Fodinibius salicampi: one gene and its partner. The main gene of each other region encodes a partner of the protein of the gene in region 2 in a complex. Links are inferred from orthologs where the notes say so. Each region holds a gene or a part of one and is shown on either strand. Other genes may lie near its edges. The genes, in order: nuoH and ABEB05_RS06245.

Region 1 (7,291 bases), 480 kb from region 2 along the record:
CAGAATAATGGCTCAAGACTGGAAATCATACGAACCACTGTTAATTCCCGATATTCCTAATCTGCAGGAAATTGATGTCTACGAAGACAATGACGGATATAAAGCATGGAAAAAAGTTTTAAGTGATCAGAATAAGTGGTCCCGGAATAATGTGATTAATGAAGTAAAGGCAGCCAATATTCGTGGTCGTGGCGGCGCCGGTTTTAACGCCGGGCTGAAATGGAGTTTTATGCCCGAACCAGATGGAGGCCCGCGCTACCTGGCCTGCAATGGTGATGAATCGGAACCCGGTACTTTTAAAGATCGGAAGATCTTTGAATACAATCCCCATTTATTTATCGAAGGGGCTCTTATTGCGGGATATGCGATGAAGGTGGATGTTATCTATGTTTACATCCGCGGGGAGTACATTTCATGGGTACACCAGTTGCAAAAGGCCGTTGATGATGCCTATGAAAAAGGATATTTAGGCGAAAATATTTTAGGTACTGACGTTTCCATGGAGATGGAACTCACGTACGGAGCCGGTGCCTATATTTGTGGTGAAGAAACGGCTATGCTGGAATCTCTGGAAGGCAAGCGGGGTTATCCGCGGACCAAGCCCCCCTTTCCGGCTCAAAAAGGTCTCTGGAATCGACCAACCACTATTAACAATATCGAAACTCTGGCCAACGTACCCCTGATTATTAATAATGGAGCCGACTGGTACGGAAATATTGGTTCAGAAGAACATCCCGGTCCTATTCTGTATGGAATTTCAGGACATGTGAATCGTCCTGGTGTATATGAATATCCTTCGGGCGTTCCTGTCCTGGATCTTATTAATGAAGTGGCTGGGGGCATTCGGGGAGGGAAAGAACTTAAAGCTATTATTCCCGGAGGATCTTCCACTCCCCCCCTACGAGCAGATCAACTTGAGGGTGTAACCATGAACTCAGATTCGCTAAAGGATGCCGGTTCTATGATGGGAACAGCAGGTATGGTAGTCATGGATGAAGATACAGATATGGTAGAAGTACTTTGGAGAATTGCACACTTCTACAAGCATGAGTCTTGTGGCCAATGCACCCCTTGTCGCGAGGGTACCGGCTGGCTTGAAAAAGTATTGATTAAAATAAAAAACGGGGAGGGAGAAATGAAAGATCTCGACTTACTCCTCGATGTGGGTAACCAAATGGAGGGTCGCACAATCTGTGCCCTGGCGGATGCCGCAGTTTGGCCGGTGCGCCACACTATAAATCGTTTTCGAGACGAATTTGAAGCACGTTGCAAGAAATCAGCGCACGCAGTGGCCTGATTGATTGTGTTATTTAAAAATAAAAGTAGAAATTTTGATATTGCGGACATCTTTAAACGGGTGTCTCTAAACAATAAATATAAAAAACGATGCCTGAAGTATTTATAGACGGTAAACGTTACGAATATGAAGGAGACCATATGCTGCTCCAGTTCATTCTGGACCAGGGATTGGAGGTTCCTTTTTTCTGTTATCATCCCTCTATGTCAATACCGGCAAATTGCCGGCAATGTATGGTGAAAGTAGGGACTCCTGTTAAAGATCGTGAAACAGGTGAATACGAGCTCGATGAAAATGGGAAGCGTAAAATCCGGTGGTTTCCTAAACCTCAAACATCCTGCTCTACCCCACTGCAGGATGGAATGGTTGTCCATACCCAGGAAACGTCCGAAGAGATTGAACGTGCTCAAAAAGATAATCTGGAGTTTATTTTAATAAACCATCCACTTGACTGCCCCATTTGCGATCAGGCCGGGGAATGCCCACTACAAATACAGACCTATAAATATGGACCTGAAGGCAGTCGTTTTGAAGTTAAAAAAGTGCATCGTCCCAAACGTGTTCAGCTTGGGCCTCGTGTTGTACTGGATGCGGAACGCTGCATTAACTGTACACGATGTGTCCGTTTTACGGAAGAAATTAGCGAAACTAATCAGCTTACGATTGTAAAACGCGGTGCTGATAACTATCCCATGACTGGTCCAGGGGAAGAGTTTGATGATCCATATTCCCTCAATACCGTTGATATTTGCCCTGTAGGCGCCTTGACATCAGCAGATTTCCGATTTAAGGCTCGTGTGTGGGAAATGAATCAGACCCCAAGTATTGATATTACAAACGGTAAAGGATGCAATATCGATTTATGGACGCGTGATAATGAGGTACTGCGTATTACTCCGCGTCAAAATCCAGAAGTGAACGATTATTGGATGCCCGACGCTGGTCGTGAAGCATACGAACAATTTAATGAGAATCGGGTTTCTCGACCCTCTATAAAACTGGATGGTAATAACCATTCCAATACTTCATGGAATAATGCTGTTGAAACCTTTGCTGAGGCCATAGAAGCACATGATCCAAAAGATTTTGCGGTCATCGGCTCTCCACATGCCTCGGTAGAAGAAAACTATGCATTCAACAAATTCTTTAACTTACTGGGAAGCCCAAATGCTATCTTCACCCCTCACATTATTCCTGGTTATGGTGACGATTTTCTTATCACCGACGATCAGGCTCCCAATACCAATGGATGTCGCCTGATTAATCTTGATGAAGTAGATGAAAACGGAATTAAGACAGCCATAAAGGAAGCAGAAATTGTTGTCATCTTATCTGATGATTTAGTGGGAAGAGAAGTATTAACGGCCGAAGATTTTTCTGATACCTATACCATTTCACTGGCAACCAATAAGACAGATACCACAAAAGCTTCTGACTTGGTCATTCCAATTACGTGCATAGCAGAACATGCGGCTAGCTATGTGAATATCAATGGCCGAATTCAACGTTCATATCCGGCAAAAGAAACAAAATATACCAACAGACGTCTTAACCTTGAAATGTCTGAAGGACGCCTTGACCGCTACGGTACCGATTTCGATAACTGGGTGAGTGAAGATAATAAAGTGGACTGTCTGCCACTCTGGGAATTCTTAAATCATCTGGGAGATCGACTTGGACTTGAATTCAATTTTGAGCACTCCCGTTCTGTTTTCAGTGAGTTAAGTGACCATTTTGAAGCACTTGAAAACGTTAGTTACCAAAAAATGGATGAAGAACAAGGTGTTCAGCTTCCCATTGAAAATACTGAAGTAAAACAAGCTTAATAACACTATTACATGGAGCCTGTAACTACTACATCATATATTGTTTTAGGAATTGCGCTATTTATGCTGCTTAATTCGGCAGCTATAGCCGTTTATGCGGAACGACGCGTTTCGGCTTTTATTCAAAACCGATTGGGCCCTAATCGGGTGGGACCGCTGGGACTGTTTCAGCCTTTGGCTGATGTTGTAAAGCTTTTGCTAAAGGAAGATGTGACTCCGGCCAAGGGTTTTAAAACCATTCATGCCATTGCCCCGATGATTCCGGTGGTAACCGCCCTGATGACCATTGCGGTTATTCCTTTCGGAGATGGGCTATACGTAACGGATATCAACGCAGGAGTACTTTACCTGCTAGCTGTAAATTCACTGGGAGTCTACGGTGTTACACTTGGGGGCTGGGCTTCCAACAGTAAATACTCTCTTCTTGGAGGGTTACGGGCCGCTGCCCAAATGATCAGCTACGAATTGCCCATGGGAATGGCAATCGCCTCTTGCATTCTCTTTACCGGTTCCCTTAGCTTGATTGATGTAGTTGATTCCCAGGAAGCATGGTGGAATTTATTTAGAAACCCTATTGCCGCGGTCATATTCATTGTAGCCGCTTTTGCCGAAGCCAACAGAACTCCCTTCGATTTGGTTGAGGCAGAGCAGGAACTTGTTGGTGGATTCCATACCGAATACAGCGGCATGAAATTTGGTATGTTCTTTCTGGCCGAATACATGCACGTAGTCATTGGCAGTATGCTTATCACTACCTTTTTCTTTGGCGGCTACCACCTGCCCTTTGCCCAGTATTGGCTGCCCGAAATGGGCGCAACCGCAAAGGCGGTACTGGATGTTTCAGTATTTACACTCAAAACAGTGTTCTGGGTGTTTACTTTCATTTGGGTACGGTGGACTATTCCTCGATTTAAGTATAACCAAGTGATGAAGCTGGGATGGAAACGTATGCTGCCTATCAGCATTATTAATTTTATTGTCTTGGCAATTATCGTTTATGGATGGCATCACTACGTTGCTTAATAGCAAATAAATAGATAATCTAGGGAAGGGATTGACTGCAATTCCTTCCCTTTTTTATTGGAAAAAAAGTAATCCAAATATATCACTAATCGAATTTTGCCACTTCATTTTGTAAGTTAAGGGAGCAAAAAGATTATAGAGATAAGATTTTAGTTTACCGGATATCATGAAAAAAGCAGCCTTTAAAACCCTCGGATGTAAGCTGAACTATTCAGAAACCATGCGGATTCAACAAGATTTTGAAGAAGAGGGCTATAACATTGCTGATTTTGACCAGAAGGCCGATATCTATGTCATTAACACCTGCTCTGTGACACAGAGTGCAAACAGTACCTGCCGAAGAACGGTGCGTAAAGCTTTGCGTAGAAATCCGGAAGCCTTTGTTGCTGTGATCGGTTGCTACGCACAGTTAGAACCAGATGAGATTGCTGAAATTGACGGTGTGGATGCCGTTCTGGGCGCTAAAAATAAATTTAAGCTTCTTGATCTCTTTGATACCTTTGAAAAAAGAAATGAACCTATTGTTTATAATTCCGATGTAAACCAAGCCGTCGATTTTCATAATGCTTTTTCTGCGGATGACCGAACTCGAGCATTTCTGAAAGTTCAGGATGGCTGCAGTTATAAATGCTCTTTTTGTACGATCCCAATGGCACGGGGCGAAAGCAGAAGTCCTAAGATTAACTCCGTAGTACAAAATGCCAAGTTATTGGTCGATGAAGGATTTAAGGAAGTCGTTATTACGGGAGTAAATGCCGGAGATTTTGGCCGCGGTACTGATGAAGACTTCTTCATGCTGTTGCAAGCACTTGACCAGGTTAGTGGACTTGAACGCATTAGGTTTTCTTCGGTGGAGCCAAATTTAATGCATGAGGAATTGATTCATTTTTCTGCGGAGTCAAATAAAATTCAGCCTCATTTCCATATGCCACTGCAAAGTGGAAGTGATAAAATGCTGGGACTTATGCGTCGACGTTACCAATCAGACCTTTACCGAGAACGCGTTCAGCTCATCAAAAAGTTAATGCCCGATGCCGCTATCGGCGTAGATGTAATTACAGGCCACCCGGGCGAAACCGATGAACTTTTTGAGGAATCTTTTGACTTTATCGAATCACTACCTGTTTCCTACCTGCATGTATTTACCTATTCTGAACGCCCCAATACCCATGCTCTTAATATTGAACCCAATGTACAGGACAGTGTGCGAAAAGAGCGTACCCATAAGCTACGGCGCCTTTCGGAGAAAAAAAGATATAACTTTGATACTTCCTTTTCAGGAGAAAAGCGAAAAGTTCTTTTCGAAGGTTCCAATCATAATGGGGCTATGCTGGGTTGGACTGATAACTATATCCGGGTGGGAATTCCTTATAATCCACGGTATGAAAACAAGGTTTTACCCGTACACCTTGGGGCCCGTTCACGCGAAGGATACCTCCTTGGCGAGCTCACTAAAGATGCTAAAGAAGAGCAGCAGGTAATCGCAGAACTTGTAGGTTAATTAACGAACTAATGGCTAATTCTAAATCCAAACAAATTATTGAAGAGGTTCTTCATTTTTTAGAAACTGAGCGCAGCCTCTATGGTGATTTTGAAGTCTCTCAGAATGATTCTGATGCAAAGGAACAGGAGAAAGAAGCTAAAGCCAATTCCTTTTCTAATGAAACTGACATCAATATAACTTCTGAACCTTCACCTGATACAAATGCCCCTGCTCAAAAAAAGGCTAAAGATAGTTCGAAAAGCATTTATGAGCAGATAGATCAATGTAGTACACTGAAGGAGTTGGAAGATCTTTGCCGAAAAGCAAATGTACTTAAAACAGATTTAGATGATACACAATTGGTTTTTGGGGTCGGCAATCCTGATGCGGACCTTATGCTTATCGGTGAGGCCCCTGGTGCGGAAGAAGATCGACTGGGAGAACCGTTTGTAGGCAAAGCCGGACAATTGCTTAACAAAATTCTCCATGCAATCGACTTTGATCGTGAAGAAGTATATATAGCAAATATTTTAAAACACCGCCCCCCGAATAATAGAAATCCGAAACCTGAAGAACGCAAGCGTAGTCTTCCCTTTTTGCTTAAACAGATAGACCTGATCAATCCAAAGTTAATCCTGGCTCTGGGAAAAGTATCCGCACAAACCCTCCTGGGCAATGATCAGTCCCTGACAAAGATGCGGGGCAAATTTCACTCTTTCGGAGATAAATATCAGCTTATGGCTACTTATCATCCCGCTGCCTTATTGCGACATAAGAAGTGGAAGCGCCCAACCTGGGAAGATGTACAACGGCTCCGTAAAAAGTATGACGAACTCAATGGCGAACCCTAATTTTAATACTTTTAATACGATTAGCACTTCGTTAAAAGCAGTGGATTTATTATACTTTATGATCCCTTAAAGGCCGAAATAATCTTCGTTAATCTTCTCCTTAAAATAATATTTAATTCAACAGTTTTTTACTTCGGATGGCATCAGAAGGGTCAAACTTTAATAACAACGACGCTCAGATTATGGATCAGGAAGGGAGAGTCCCCCCACAGGCAGTAGAAGTTGAAGAAGCTGTCTTGGGGTCAATGCTTATCGAACATGAGGCTGCAACGGTAGCCCTGCAAATGTTATCAGCTCGAGATTTTTATAAACCAGCCCACCAGCACATTTTTGAAGTCCTTCATGATTTGTATGAACGGGATAATCCCCTTGACCTTTTAACTGTTGAAAATGAATTGCGGGATAAAGGGCTGCTGGATACATGTGGAGGTGCAGGTTATTTATCAGAGCTTACCCGTTCCGTAAGCTCAGCTGCCAATGTCGATTATCATGCACAGATCATAGCTGAAAAGGCAACCAAAAGGAACCTTATTCTGGGATGTACTGATATTATCAAGGAAGCATATGACAGCTCCTCTGATCCTTATGATGTGCTCGATAAAGCAGAACAACGTATTTTTGATCTTGCAAACTCCAAACAGCGGGCTCAGGCTCAACCTATTGGAGATGTGTTAAAAGATACGCTTTCTCATCTTGAAGATATTCGGGGCCAATCTGCCGGTATTACTGGGGTTCCTACCGGTACAGATATAGATAAAAAAACAGCCGGATGGCAAAATGGAGATCTCATTATTATTGCAGCACGCCCTTC
Region 2 (5,076 bases):
TTTTGATAATGTAATACCTATTTTCTTGCGCTGTAAATATAAACGACTAAAGTTAATAAATGGAAATCATAGATTCTTTTATATTAGGACTTATACAGGGACTTACAGAATTTTTGCCTATAAGCAGTTCGGGGCATCTTGTCTTAGGAAAAGAGCTATTAGGAGGAGACTTTGAAAAAAATATTACATTTGAAGTCGTTGTTCATTTTGGCACCTTGTGCAGCATTCTCCTTTATTATAAAAAAGAGATTGGTGCTATTCTATTATCAATCTGGGAATTATTAAAAAATCCTGCCGAATTAAGTGAACGTTATGAAGACGATAGAAATATAAAACTCAGTTGGTTTATTTTGATCAGTATGATTCCGGCTATGATAGTAGGAATCACAATGGAAGATTTGATTGAAGAAACCTTTTTGAGTCCATTTCCTGTTTCAATAATGTTATTAGTTACGGGGGCAATTTTATTTAGCACCAGCTTCAGAAAAGAATATCCGAACAGGCTTACAAAAGGAAGTGCTTTTGGTATAGGTTTGGCTCAGGCTTTTGCTATTTTACCGGGGATAAGTCGTTCCGGTTCTACTATTTCACTTGGATTATATTTAGGTATCAAGCGCGAAGAAGTAGCGAATTTTTCTTTTTTAATGGTTATCCCGGTCATTGGCGGAGCTATGCTGTTAAAAACTATTGAAATGATCGAAGTAGGAGTTCCTTTTGAAACGATGTGGGGACTTATTGTCGGATTTATCACTTCTTTCATATCCGGCTATTTCGCACTTAAATACTTAATTATATTACTCCGTCATAAAGGGATTCATCCCTTTGCCTGGTATTGCTGGGCCATAGGGATTATCGGTCTCATTTCATTCTGGTAACCCTTATTACCTAAAGCAACAGAAGTATTACATAGAGTGGATTTAAAAAGTTGAAAATTCGTAATTTAAGTTGATGCCGTTTTTAAATTTATCTACCTTTGAAGCCACTAAAACAAATTGGATGATATGATTACTTATTTCTTCATTTTTCTGGCTGTTTTAGCTATTGCATCGGGACTGGCAATGGTTATAAGCAAGAATACGGTTAACAGTGCCCTTTTCCTGGTATTGAATATGGTATCCCTTTCTGGGTTATATTTATTGCTTCAGGCACAATTTATGGCCGTTATTCAGGTTTTGGTTTACGCCGGAGCTATTATGGTACTGTTTCTTTTTGTGATCATGCTTCTCAATGTAGATGATGAACAAAGTTTATTTAACAAGTTCCGTATTAAATACTTTGTCGCTTTTCTATTTGGCGTTGGAGTATTTACGCAACTTATTTATAGTATCGGAAGTTTCTCAAACACACTACCCGTAGTATCGGAGAAAATGGCACAGGTTGGGACGGTAGAAGCCGTTGGGGATGTATTATTTACCAAGTACTTGTTGCCCTTTGAACTAACAGCAATTCTATTGACAGCTGCCGTTGTAGGAGCTCTCATCGTTGCACAACATAAAATTAAACCTGCTAGAGAAGAATAAAATGCTTGGCATAGATTGGTATTTAGCACTTAGCGCTATCCTATTCTGTATTGGTATGATAGGAGTACTTATTCGTAAGAATGCAATTGTTATTTTTATGTGTGTGGAGTTAATGCTTAATGCTGTTAACTTATCTCTCATTTCCTTTAGTAGTCACTATGGCAATATAGACGGACAAATTTTGGTATTTTTTGCTTTGGCCGTTGCGGCAGCCGAAGCGGTTGTAGGTCTTGCAATCATTATTGCCATATTCCGGAATAATCTTTCGGTTGATATCAGCAGAGTTAATTTACTTCGCTGGTGATATTCTAAAAATATTTTTACCAGAAATGGCTGACATTCAATTCCCAATGAAAAGGATCTTTTACCTTTTCTCGACTAACTATTAGCGATCTTTTAAATAAAGGATCCCTTTACCTATCGCTTAAAAGTAGGAGTAGCCTTTTCTAAACGAAGCTTAAACTGAGTAGGAGTAACGGTTTAAGGTAATGTTGATTTATTTAAATTATAGGCTGTCTGGAAAATTTTTGCGGATAAAGGCCTCACTTGATGCATAGTTTATTGGAGAAGCATACTAGTTTAGTCTACTTCTGAATAAAGATATGAGAAAGTTATTATTTGAGATCAAAATAATAGACAGATTTCCCAATACTACTTGTGCTCATGAGTTAATAGGAATAAAGCGTGAGGAACACAACACGTCAAACAATTTGTTTGGGCGCCAATATCTCAATAGATAAGATTATATCAATACAAATAAGGCGACTACAATAAATCCCAGAAGTATAAAAGCCATAGCTGTGTGAATAGGGGTGGTGAATCCATCCGTTTTCACAGGCTGACCGGTAGAATCGGTATCACCATAATAAAGATACTTTCGTGGGTTACGGGAAATACGGCTTATCTTTTGAGCAGTATCCAGCATTATATTTTCTGCAACAGCAAAAATACGATCCGGTAGTTGTACAAAAATAGCTCGGACGAGGTGAGCTGGCCGGCGATAAAACCAATCCAGATCGAGTGAGATATTGGGAGCAGTGTTAAGTTTATCTTTCAAAAACCAAAAACCAATAAATCCGAATATTAATATTTGGGTCATCTCCACAAGGTGGTAAGCTGTATATGGATGATATGCTACTGGATAAGGAAGATGATTATACAGTAGAGAAGGAAAGATGCCGAATAAAACACAGAAAAAGGCAGCGATTCCCATAGCGATTTTCATATTGATGGGTATTTTGCTAACGGCAAATTCACTTTTAGCCTGTCCAAACCAAGTGAAGTAGGGCAGTTTTAGTCCCGTATGCAGGAAAGTACCTATAGAAGCTAAAAGCAGTATTATGGTAGCCGTTTCCATATGCGCATTACCGACAGCGCTGATAATCATTGACTTGCTTATAAAGCCATTAAACAGTGGAGCTCCCGAAATGGCCAATCCCCCGATGATATAAAGAATCACAACCAGGGGCATTTTTTTCGCAAAACCTCCAAGTTCAGAGAGTTTGTTTTTACCGGTGGCATACATGACGGCGCCGGCGCCCATAAAGAGCAGCGATTTATACAGTATATGGCTGAATGCATGTGCCGCAGCCCCGTTAAGAGCCATCTCGGTACCGATGCCTATACCCGTGACCATGTAACCAATCTGACTGATGATACTATAGGCAAGAATCTCACGAATATCGTTGGCAAGCAAAGCATAAATAGTCCCCCATATAGCCATTACCAGGCCAGCCCAAATCAGGATATCCCAACCAGGGAACAGACGGATTAATACATAGACCGCTGATTTAGTTGTAAGGGCACACATAAAAACCGCGCCTGTAATGGTTGCTTTGGGATAAGCATCCGCCAGCCAGGCATGTAGCGGAGGAATAGCGGAGTTGATAGCTACACCGATCAGTATCAAAGTGCTTGATGGCGTATATTCCGGAGCTAAAGGACTTAACAACAATGAACCTCCCTCCGATAAGTGAAGCAATATGCCACTGAGTAACAGTCCACCGCCAAAGGCATGGACCAAGATATAACGCATTCCTGCCTTATCGGAATCTTCTGTACGCCGGGCCCAAATTAGGTAAGAAGAAGTCACGGCCATGATTTCCCAATAGACAATGAGGGTAAAAAAGTCTCCCGCAAAAGTAACGCCCAGAGCACCACCGGCATAAGCAAGGGCGGACGTCTGCTGCCCTAGTTCTTTCATGTGAAGGGCATAGATACCACCTACGATGGTAATGAGGGCGAAGATGGTACCAAAAATCCGGCTTAGGGCATCGACCTTGAGTAGGTGAAGTTCATAATTCGCTAATGTTGCCTGCAATAAACTTCCTTCAGGAAGCATCCATAGAATGCCCAGAGCTATGGTTGGAAACAGTATAAATGCTGTCCCCCGCGTTTGCCGGGGAAGTAACGGCAATATAAATGCTCCGGCGATTAAAATGAGAGCCGGTATAGTAAAAAGTTCAACGATCATAATAATCTTCGTCGCTTAAGATGATTAATTTTCCCAGCCACTTGGAGAGAAATATGACAATAACAGAACCAACAAATCCCAGGATAATATAAAATGCCGGAATATGGCTCCACCAGTAATCTCCGTGGTGTTCTACCATAGTGAATTCAACAATGAGGCTAATCACTGCCAGAATTCCAAGTAATATCCAGTGCCATTTTTTCATAGTTACAGGGTATTAAAAACAGTTTCAGCTATATTGGATGCCAGCTCGAAAAAGTGGAAAAAGAGATCCGGAAACAGTCCAAAGATAACAGAAGCGGTTGCCGTTATCACAATGGGGACAACCATAAAGGGAGAAGCCTCCGTATGCCCCTCTAATTCCTTTCCGCCTTTCTTAAAGTAGGCACGATGAATGATGGGGAAGAAATATCCCACATTAAGTAAGCCGCTTATAATTAGAATGATCAGAGGGAGTATCATGCCACCCTCCAGTACACCTGCACCTAAAAACCATTTACTTACAAAACCATTTATAGGAGGAATTCCCGCAAGCCCCATTGAGCCAATGACAAATGCCCCCATGGTCCAAGGCATTACCTTAGCAATGCCATTCAAGTCGCTGATATTCTTTTTATGAAGATTGACCATAATTGCACCTGCACAGAAGAAAAGCGTAATCTTCATCGTGGCATGGGCAGATATATGCATAATACTACCGGTGAGTCCCAATGGAGTGAGCAGGGCGGCTCCTAATACAATATAGGAAAGGTGTCCCACTGTTGAATAAGCCAGCCGTCTTTTGAGGTTATCTTGGGCAAAGGCCAGTAGTGAAGCAACAATGATGGTAAAGCCTGCAATAACAATAAGAATTTCATTCAATCCAAAGTTGCCCATTACTTCCGGGCCGAACACATAGTGAACTACGCGAATGATTCCGAATACACCCGATTTTACGACTGCAACCGCATGTAAAAGGGCACTAACTGGCGTAGGAGCAGCCATAGCTGACGGTAGCCAACTGTGGATTGGCATAATACCAGCTTTAACCCCCACTCCGCCTAGGTAAAGCAGAAACAAAGAGACCGCCATGGTATTACTGAG

Evidence for each region.
Region 1: the proteins of ABEB05_RS06245 (region 2) and nuoH are in contact, whole or in part, in a cryo-EM structure (PDB 7NYH), measured with the Escherichia coli proteins. The link is inferred for Fodinibius salicampi from one-to-one orthologs.

Annotation. Positions count from the first base shown.
Region 1 is NZ_BAABRS010000001.1:1,014,627-1,021,917, forward strand. The notes cover bases 2,166-5,140. They hold nuoH (NADH-quinone oxidoreductase subunit NuoH), read left to right. Parts: upstream 2,166-3,135; coding sequence 3,136-4,146; downstream 4,147-5,140. Other genes in these bases: ABEB05_RS04225 (NADH-quinone oxidoreductase subunit G), read left to right, coding at 2,166-3,123; mtaB (tRNA (N(6)-L-threonylcarbamoyladenosine(37)-C(2))-methylthiotransferase MtaB), read left to right, coding at 4,313-5,140. Also shown: ABEB05_RS04215 (NADH-quinone oxidoreductase subunit NuoE family protein), read left to right, coding at 1-8; NADH-quinone oxidoreductase subunit NuoF, read left to right, coding at 8-1,297; more of ABEB05_RS04225, read left to right, coding at 1,387-2,165; more of mtaB, read left to right, coding at 5,141-5,647; ABEB05_RS04240 (uracil-DNA glycosylase), read left to right, coding at 5,659-6,480; dnaB (replicative DNA helicase), read left to right, coding at 6,618-7,291. UniProt on the Escherichia coli protein: NDH-1 shuttles electrons from NADH, via FMN and iron-sulfur (Fe-S) centers, to quinones in the respiratory chain. The immediate electron acceptor for the enzyme in this species is believed to be ubiquinone.
Region 2 is NZ_BAABRS010000001.1:1,491,103-1,496,178, reverse strand. What follows is about bases 1-2,760. They hold ABEB05_RS06245 (NADH-quinone oxidoreductase subunit J family protein), read left to right. Parts: upstream 1-1,001; coding sequence 1,002-1,520; downstream 1,521-2,760. Other genes in these bases: ABEB05_RS06235 (Na(+)/H(+) antiporter subunit D), read right to left, coding at 2,263-2,760; nuoK (NADH-quinone oxidoreductase subunit NuoK), read left to right, coding at 1,522-1,824; ABEB05_RS06250 (undecaprenyl-diphosphate phosphatase), read left to right, coding at 60-875. Outside these bases: more of ABEB05_RS06235, read right to left, coding at 2,761-3,993; ABEB05_RS06230 (hypothetical protein), read right to left, coding at 3,983-4,198; ABEB05_RS06225 (monovalent cation/H+ antiporter subunit D family protein), read right to left, coding at 4,201-5,076. UniProt on the Escherichia coli protein: NDH-1 shuttles electrons from NADH, via FMN and iron-sulfur (Fe-S) centers, to quinones in the respiratory chain. The immediate electron acceptor for the enzyme in this species is believed to be ubiquinone.